One region of the Virgibacillus sp. 6R genome, then DNA from elsewhere that is predicted to be linked to it. Evidence: a T-box and tRNA genes for the amino acid it is inferred to sense, from the RefSeq annotation. Region 1 holds a T-box; the other holds one or more tRNA genes.
What was found. The T-box of region 1 lies ahead of leuS (leucine--tRNA ligase). A T-box ahead of a tRNA ligase gene usually reads a tRNA of that ligase, here a tRNA-Leu.
Positions count from the first base shown of each region.

Region 2: it encodes a tRNA-Leu, which carries the amino acid that the T-box ahead of leuS (leucine--tRNA ligase) is inferred to sense. The anticodon was not compared.

Region 1 covers NZ_CP017762.1:618,640-623,054, forward strand. The annotation lists gene leuS (leucine--tRNA ligase) at 1-1,707, opposite strand, end outside; T-box leader at 1,907-2,124, opposite strand; gene BKP57_RS02960 (tRNA 5-(aminomethyl)-2-thiouridylate-methyltransferase MnmM) at 2,232-2,807, shown strand; gene adhE (bifunctional acetaldehyde-CoA/alcohol dehydrogenase) at 3,941-4,415, shown strand, end outside.
Region 2 covers NZ_CP017762.1:2,517,887-2,522,301, forward strand. The annotation lists rRNA gene BKP57_RS11330 (23S ribosomal RNA) at 1-2,018, shown strand, start outside; rRNA gene rrf (5S ribosomal RNA) at 2,178-2,293, shown strand; tRNA gene BKP57_RS11340 (tRNA-Val) at 2,345-2,420, shown strand; tRNA gene BKP57_RS11345 (tRNA-Thr) at 2,423-2,498, shown strand; tRNA gene BKP57_RS11350 (tRNA-Lys) at 2,538-2,613, shown strand; tRNA gene BKP57_RS11355 (tRNA-Leu) at 2,626-2,710, shown strand; tRNA gene BKP57_RS11360 (tRNA-Gly) at 2,734-2,808, shown strand; tRNA gene BKP57_RS11365 (tRNA-Leu) at 2,815-2,903, shown strand; tRNA gene BKP57_RS11370 (tRNA-Arg) at 2,907-2,983, shown strand; tRNA gene BKP57_RS11375 (tRNA-Pro) at 2,989-3,065, shown strand; tRNA gene BKP57_RS11380 (tRNA-Ala) at 3,076-3,151, shown strand; rRNA gene BKP57_RS11385 (16S ribosomal RNA) at 3,294-4,415, shown strand, end outside.

The DNA of each region.
Region 1 (4,415 bases):
AATCATTCCTTGGTTAAATAACTTCATGAACGGTTCTTTGGTTGGTACGGCACCTATATCATATAAAAACTTATGCCAGAAGCGTGCATATAGTAGATGAAGAACAGCATGCTCAGCCCCGCCAATATATAAATCAACTGGTAACCATCGCTTTAGAGCATCCGGATCAGCCAACTGGTCACCATTTTTCGGATCAATATAGCGCAAGAAATACCAGCAACTTCCTGCCCATTGTGGCATTGTATTTGTTTCTCTTCTTCCTTTCATACCAGTTTTAGGGTCTACGACATTTACCCACTCTGTACAATTAGCTAAAGGTGATTCTCCAGTACCCGAAGGCTTAATGTTATCCATTTTTGGTAATTCTAATGGCAATTCTTCTTCAGGCACAGTTGTCATCGAACCATCTTCCCAGTGGATAACCGGAATTGGTTCTCCCCAATAGCGCTGTCTAGCGAACAACCAGTCACGAAGGCGGTACGTTATTTTTTTTGTACCTTTTTCATGCTCCTCCAACCAGTCAATTATTTTAGAAATGGCTGCATCTTTACCTAGACCATTCAAAAATTCAGAATTAATATGTTCACCATCACCAGTATAAGCTTCTTTTGAAATATCTCCGCCTGCAACTACTTCAACAATCGGAAGTTCAAACTTTGTAGCAAATTCATAGTCCCTTTCATCATGTGCCGGAACCGCCATAATTGCTCCTGAACCGTAACTCATTAACACATAATCAGCAATCCAGATTGGCATCTTGTTACCATTTACAGGATTAATCGCATATGCACCTGTGAATACGCCTGTTTTTTCCTTTGATAATTCTGTGCGTTCTAAATCAGACTTCGTTTCAATTGCATGGATGTAATTATCGACAGCTTCTCTTTGTTCCTCTGTTACAATTTTCTTCACTAAAGGGTGTTCTGGAGCGAAAACGGCGTATGTGGCTCCAAACAATGTATCGGGTCTAGTTGTAAACACTGTAAATTCCTCATTAAAGGAAGCAATTTCAAACCGAACCTCAGCACCTTCAGATCTGCCAATCCAATTACGTTGCATATCTTTTAAGCTCTCAGGCCAATCCAATTCTTCCAAATCCTCTAACAGTCGATCCGCATATGCAGTTATTCGCAACATCCATTGCTTCATCGGCTTGCGGATCACGGGATGGCCTCCTCGTTCGCTTTTTCCATCGATAACCTCTTCATTTGCTAATACCGTTCCTAAAGCAGGGCACCAATTAACTGGAACTTCATCCATGTATGCTAGACCACGTTCATACAATTTTATAAAAATCCACTGTGTCCACTTATAATAGTCAGGATCTGTTGTGTTGATTTCACGGTCCCAGTCGTAAGAAAACCCTAGTGCTTGGATTTGACGCTTAAAAACAGCTATATTCTTCTTCGTAAATTCCGCTGGACTATTGCCTGTATCAATGGCATACTGTTCAGCTGGAAGACCAAATGCATCCCACCCCATTGGGTGCAATACTTCATAGCCTTGCATTCGTTTCATTCTGGAAATAATATCAGTAGCTGTATACCCTTCTGGATGACCTACATGCAAACCTGATCCCGATGGATACGGGAACATATCTAGTGCATATATTTTTTCTTTTTCGGAAAACGTATCCGTTTTAAATGTTTTATTCTTCAGCCAATACGTTTGCCATTTCTTTTCTATTTGCTGATGATGGAAACTCATGTATTTTCCTCCCTTTATCTTCAACTTAGGCAATTCAGACATTAGTTCAAGCGATTGCCAAGTATTATTATTCAAGCAGAAATATGTTTGGGACGTAGTAAGGCTTCGTGCCTGTCATTCAAATTTATCCGCTATATTCTGCACAGAACTCAAAATCATTACGTCATCAAAAAAAGCATCTCTATCCCTCCTTAGTTATAGAAGGGACGAGATGCTATTTCCCGCGGTACCACCCAATTTAATGCATGATCTGCATTCGCTTAAAATCCGTAACGTGGACATACGTCAGAAACTACATAAAAATTCGCTTCTGCAACGGCTCAAGGCGAGTTCATAAATATTCAGGGACAGTTTCCACCAATCACTGCCTCTCTATACCTGAAGGGATTTATTACTATTCCTCGGCATTGTCATTATCCTATCCTATTATATCGAATTGTAATGAATTCGTATCGCTTTGTCAAGACAACGTATGACTCAATCTGATAAAATAACAATGAATAAGTCAATAAAAGGAGATAATCATGTTGCACGGAATTTTACACTATGCCCATTATTTACTAGAATCAACGATCGAAAAGGATGAAACGGTTATTGATGCTACCTGCGGAAATGGAAAGGACACATTGTTTTTAAGCAACGTTGTTGGCGCAAACGGTCATGTCCTGGCATTTGATATTCAAGCACAAGCAATCCAAACAACCAAACAGCTAATAGAAGATCATCAAAAAACGAATGTATCTGTCATTCATGATAGCCATGAAAACTTAGAAAAATACTTACCTACGAAAGAAATGTTAATTGGTGGAGCTGTATTTAATCTTGGCTATTTACCTAAAAGCGACAAATCCATCATAACAAACGCTGCTTCAACCATTTCCGCCATCAACACGATTTTACATTATTTAAAAACAAACGGCCTAATTGTTATCGTTGTCTATTATGGTCATCAAGGAGGACAAGAAGAAAAGGAAGCTGTATTAAAACATGTAATGCAGTTAAGCCAACGTTCCTATCATGTATTACAATATCGATTTATTAATCAAAAAAATAATCCGCCCTTCATTATTGCAATTGAAAAAAGAAAACGAAGATATTAAGTTTATAGCTGCTACATCATTAAAACAAAACAAGCAGTACATAAAGCGTATCTACAATCAGGGTTTTCTTTTATCCTTCTTTAAAGATTAGTTAGTACCACAAGGTTATCTAACCTAAAGGTCTATAAACAGAAACGTTCATTTAACCTGCAGTTGGATCCTCCACTTACCTCCCTAGGTTTCACTTCTTAGCATGGAAGTGGAGGAGATCTTATTGCCAGTTACAACAACTTCTACTAAGCACGACTCCAAGCATCCCATATTTTTTTACACACTACTCTAAAAAGTTCTCTGCCTCTGCTTGTGAAACGGGGGGGCGTATGTAAACATTCAAAACAATAAAGTAAATCTTCAATTAGTGAGGGTTTTCATTCCTCCTCCACGGATTGTTAGCACCATAATGGAATGACTTAAAGGCGTTTAAGAAATAGAGCATAGGTACTTGTTACCTCCCACTTAGACTTGTTACAGTACAGATTATTCAACTCCTGTTAAGTAAGAGTCTTACAACAGCTTATATGCGGGATAAATTTCCTGCTCCATTTATAAAAAAATATACTGACTTAACTATTTTCTTCCTATATATTAGCTGCATAATTACTTTGTTTTCTTCAAGCAGCATCCATCATTGAGCAAGGGCGCATTTCACCTAACAAAGTTATAGTCTTTTTCAAATCTTTTAGCATATAGCACTCCAAACAGCATTATTGTATACACTGTAAATGAACACCAATCAGTGTGGCTTTTCTTTCATCCCCGCTAGATTGTCTATGACCAAATGGATGACCTTAAACGAATTGGGAATTTATTATGCTGCTAACCCCCATAACTCCCCAAAGTGAAGTTCTTAGGTATGTTTCGTAATCACTTAGGACTTGAGCAATTCTCGATAATTCTATCCACGAAAGTCTTATTAAATCATAGAAGTAAGGTAAAAGCATCGTCTGTTCACAAAAAATACATAATCCTATTAAACCAATAATGGAAACGTTTGCTTGTTATAGTACAGCGATTACAAACTAAAAAGTATGCTCAGTATTTCACAAAAGGTGTGGAAATTTATAAAAACACGTTATATAATGAAGGTGTAAAAAGATTGCTCAGTATTTCACAAACTAAGGAGGAGTCCTATTATGACTGATAAAACAAGAGGAAAAGAAGAGCAAGTTGCTACCAGAATTGATCAGTTAGTTTCTCAAGCTGAAGAGGCTTTAGAAGGTTTAAAACAGTTAGATCAGGAAACGATTGATACAATTGTCAAAGAAATGGCCTTAGCTGGACTCGACCAACATATGCCACTAGCAAAACTAGCAATTGAAGAAACCGGACGAGGGGTCTTTGAAGATAAAGCAATCAAAAATATTTTTGCAACGGAATATATTTACCACAATATTAAATATGATAAAACTGTTGGTGTAATTCATGAGGATGAACAAGAAGGAATCGTAGAAATTGCTGAACCTGCTGGAATAATCTGTGGAATAACACCAGTTACAAACCCAACATCTACTACGATGTTTAAATCACTCATTTCGATTAAAACAAGAAACCCGATTATTTTTGCTTTCCATCCTTCTGCTCAAAAATGTAGCAGTCAAGCAGCAAAAG
Region 2 (4,415 bases), 1.9 Mb from region 1:
GAGGTAGAGCACTGATTGAACTAGGGGCCCTCATCGGGTTACCGAATTCAGTCAAACTCCGAATGCCAGCTACTTATCCTTGGGAGTCAGACTATGGGTGATAAGGTTCATAGTCGAAAGGGAAACAGCCCAGACCGCCAGCTAAGGTCCCAAAGTATACGTTAAGTGGAAAAGGATGTGGAGTTGCCCAGACAACCAGGATGTTGGCTTAGAAGCAGCCACCATTTAAAGAGTGCGTAATAGCTCACTGGTCGAGTGACTCTGCGCCGAAAATGTACCGGGGCTAAACGTATCACCGAAGCTGCGGATTGTTCTACGAACAATGGTAGGAGAGCGTTCAAAGTGCAGTGAAGTCAGATCGTGAGGACTGGTGGAGCGCTTTGAAGTGAGAATGCCGGTATGAGTAGCGAAAAAAGAGTGAGAATCTCTTTCACCGAATGCCTAAGGTTTCCTGAGGAAGGCTCGTCCTCTCAGGGTTAGTCGGGACCTAAGCCGAGGCCGAAAGGCGTAGGCGATGGACAACAGGTAGATATTCCTGTACCACCTCATGAACGTTTGAACGATGGGGGGACGCAGTAGGATAAGGAATGCGCACGGATGGATGTGTGCGCCCAAGCAGTGAGAAAGTCGGATAGGCAAATCCGTCCGATAATTTCAAGCTGTGACGGGGAGGGAAATAGAGTACCGAAGTTCCGGATTTCACACTGCCAAGAAAAGCCTCTAGTAAGTTCATAGGTGCCCGTACCGCAAACCGACACAGGTAGGCGAGGAGAGAATCCTAAGGTGAGCGGGAGAACTCTCGTTAAGGAACTCGGCAAAATGACCCCGTAACTTCGGGAGAAGGGGTGCTCCTTTAAGGAGGAGCCGCAGTGAATAGGCCCAAGCGACTGTTTAGCAAAAACACAGGTCTCTGCGAAGCCGAAAGGCGAAGTATAGGGGCTGACACCTGCCCGGTGCTGGAAGGTTAAGGGGAAACGTTAGTGCTTCGGCACGAAGCGTAGAACCGAAGCCCCAGTAAACGGCGGCCGTAACTATAACGGTCCTAAGGTAGCGAAATTCCTTGTCGGGTAAGTTCCGACCCGCACGAAAGGTGCAACGACTTGGGCACTGTCTCAACGAGAGACCCGGTGAAATTATACTATGCGTGAAGATGCGCATTACCCGCGACAGGACGGAAAGACCCCGTGGAGCTTTACTGTAGCCTGATATTGAATGTTGGTACAGCTTGTACAGGATAGGTGGGAGCCATCGAAGCGTGAGCGCTAGCTTACGTGGAGGCAACCGTGGGATACCACCCTGGCTGTACGAACCTTCTAACCCAGGGCCGTGATCCGGTCCGGAGACAGTGTCAGGCGGGCAGTTTGACTGGGGCGGTCGCCTCCCAAAAGGTAACGGAGGCGCCCAAAGGTTCCCTCAGAATGGTTGGAAATCATTCGCAGAGTGTAAAGGCAGAAGGGAGCTTGACTGCGAGACCTACAAGTCGAGCAGGGACGAAAGTCGGGCTTAGTGATCCGGTGGTTCCGCATGGAAGGGCCATCGCTCAACGGATAAAAGCTACCCCGGGGATAACAGGCTTATCTCCCCCAAGAGTTCACATCGACGGGGAGGTTTGGCACCTCGATGTCGGCTCATCGCATCCTGGGGCTGTAGTCGGTCCCAAGGGTTGGGCTGTTCGCCCATTAAAGCGGTACGCGAGCTGGGTTCAGAACGTCGTGAGACAGTTCGGTCCCTATCCGTCGTGGGCGCAGGAGGTTTGAGAGGAGCTGTCCTTAGTACGAGAGGACCGGGATGGACACACCGCTGGTGTACCAGTTGTTCCGCCAGGAGCATAGCTGGGTAGCTACGTGTGGCAGGGATAAGTGCTGAAAGCATCTAAGCATGAAGCCCCCCTCAAGATGAGACTTCCCATCACTAAAAGTGAGTAAGATCCCTCAGAGATGATGAGGTTGATAGGTCCGAGGTGGAAGCGTGGTGACACGTGTAGCTGACGGATACTAATCGATCGAGGACTTAACTAACCATTTTGGAAGATGAATCGTTGGATGATCTCTTATTTAGTTTTCGAGGTATAAATCAGGAATCGATTTTTTTCAACAAAAATCTTGATTTTTTCTCAAAAACGCTTATAATAAGATTTGTGCCTATTTTTTAGCACAACATAACAAATAGCAACTTTGCCTGGTAGTAATGGCGGAGAGGTCACACCTGTTCCCATGCCGAACACAGAAGTTAAGCTCTCCAGCGCCGATGGTAGTTGGGGCTTTGCCCCTGCAAGAGTAGGACGCCGCCAGGCAATACATTATTTATTCATTGATGTTCGTAACGAATTATCGTTGCGTGCGTTGGAGGATTAGCTCAGCTGGGAGAGCACTTGCCTTACAAGCAAGGGGTCGCAGGTTCGAGCCCTGCATCCTCCACCATTGCCGGCCTAGCTCAATTGGTAGAGCAACTGACTTGTAATCAGTAGGTTGGGGGTTCAAGTCCTCTGGCCGGCACCATTTAACGTAATAGCGCAAATCTTGAATGAAAAAATATACGAGCCATTAGCTCAGTCGGTAGAGCATCTGACTTTTAATCAGAGGGTCGGAGGTTCGAATCCTCCATGGCTCACCATTCGTTTTTTTTGCGGGTGTGGCGGAATTGGCAGACGCGCTAGACTTAGGATCTAGTGTCTTCGGACGTGGGGGTTCAACTCCCTCCACCCGCACCATAAAATAAGAGTTTGGTCTTTATGCGGAAGTAGTTCAGTGGTAGAACACCACCTTGCCAAGGTGGGGGTCGCGGGTTCGAATCCCGTCTTCCGCTCCAAGCCAAGCCGGGGTGGCGGAATTGGCAGACGCACAGGACTTAAAATCCTGCGGTAGGTTTCTACCGTGCCGGTTCGAGTCCGGCCCTCGGCACCATATGCGCCCGTAGCTCAATTGGATAGAGCGTTTGACTACGGATCAAAAGGTTAGGGGTTCGACTCCTCTCGGGCGCGCCATCATACGGGAAGTAGCTCAGCTTGGTAGAGCACATGGTTTGGGACCATGGGGTCGCAGGTTCAAATCCTGTCTTCCCGACCAGTTTATATACGGGGCCTTAGCTCAGCTGGGAGAGCGCCTGCCTTGCACGCAGGAGGTCAGCGGTTCGATCCCGCTAGGCTCCACCAAAACAAATTTGCTCTTTGAAAACTGAACAAAACAACCAGTATGTCAAGAAAAGCAATCTCTGTTTTTCTTTTAAAAAATCGACCGAGAGCAATCTCGGAAGAAGCTAAGAATGATGAAGAACGGTGTTCATCATCACAAACTTTTATGGAGAGTTTGATCTTGGCTCAGGACGAACGCTGGCGGCGTGCCTAATACATGCAAGTCGAGCGCGGGAAGCAAGCAGATCTCCTTCGGGGGTGACGCTTGTGGAACGAGCGGCGGACGGGTGAGTAACACGTGGGCAACCTACCTGTAAGACTGGGATAACTCCGGGAAACCGGGGCTAATACCGGATGATACATATCGTCGCATGACGAGATGTTGAAAGGCGGCATATGCTGTCACTTACAGATGGGCCCGCGGCGCATTAGCTAGTTGGTGAGATAAAAGCTCACCAAGGCGACGATGCGTAGCCGACCTGAGAGGGTGATCGGCCACACTGGGACTGAGACACGGCCCAGACTCCTACGGGAGGCAGCAGTAGGGAATCTTCCGCAATGGACGAAAGTCTGACGGAGCAACGCCGCGTGAGTGATGAAGGTTTTCGGATCGTAAAACTCTGTTGTTAGGGAAGAACAAGTGCCATTCGAATAGGTTGGCACCTTGACGGTACCTAACCAGAAAGCCCCGGCTAACTACGTGCCAGCAGCCGCGGTAATACGTAGGGGGCAAGCGTTGTCCGGAATTATTGGGCGTAAAGCGCGCGCAGGCGGTCCTTTAAGTCTGATGTGAAAGCCCACGGCTTAACCGTGGAGGGCCATTGGAAACTGGGGGACTTGAGTACAGAAGAGGAGAGTGGAATTCCACGTGTAGCGGTGAAATGCGTAGAGATGTGGAGGAACACCAGTGGCGAAGGCGACTCTCTGGTCTGTAACTGACGCTGAGGTGCGAAAGCGTGGGTAGCGAACAGGATTAGATACCCTGGTAGTCCACGCCGTAAACGATGAGTGCTAGGTGTTAGGGGGTTTCCGCCCCTTAGTGCTGAAGTTAACGCATTAAGCACTCCGCCTGGGGAGTACGGCCGCAAGGCTGAAACTCAAAAGAATTGACGGGGACCCGCACAAGCGGTGGAGCATGTGGTTTAATTCGAAGCAACGCGAAGAACCTTACCAGGTCTTGACATCCTCTGACGCCCCTAGAGATAGGGAGTTCCCTTCGGGGACAGAGTGACAGGTGGTGCATGGTTGTCGTCAGCTCGTGTCGTGAGATGTTGGGTTAAGTCCC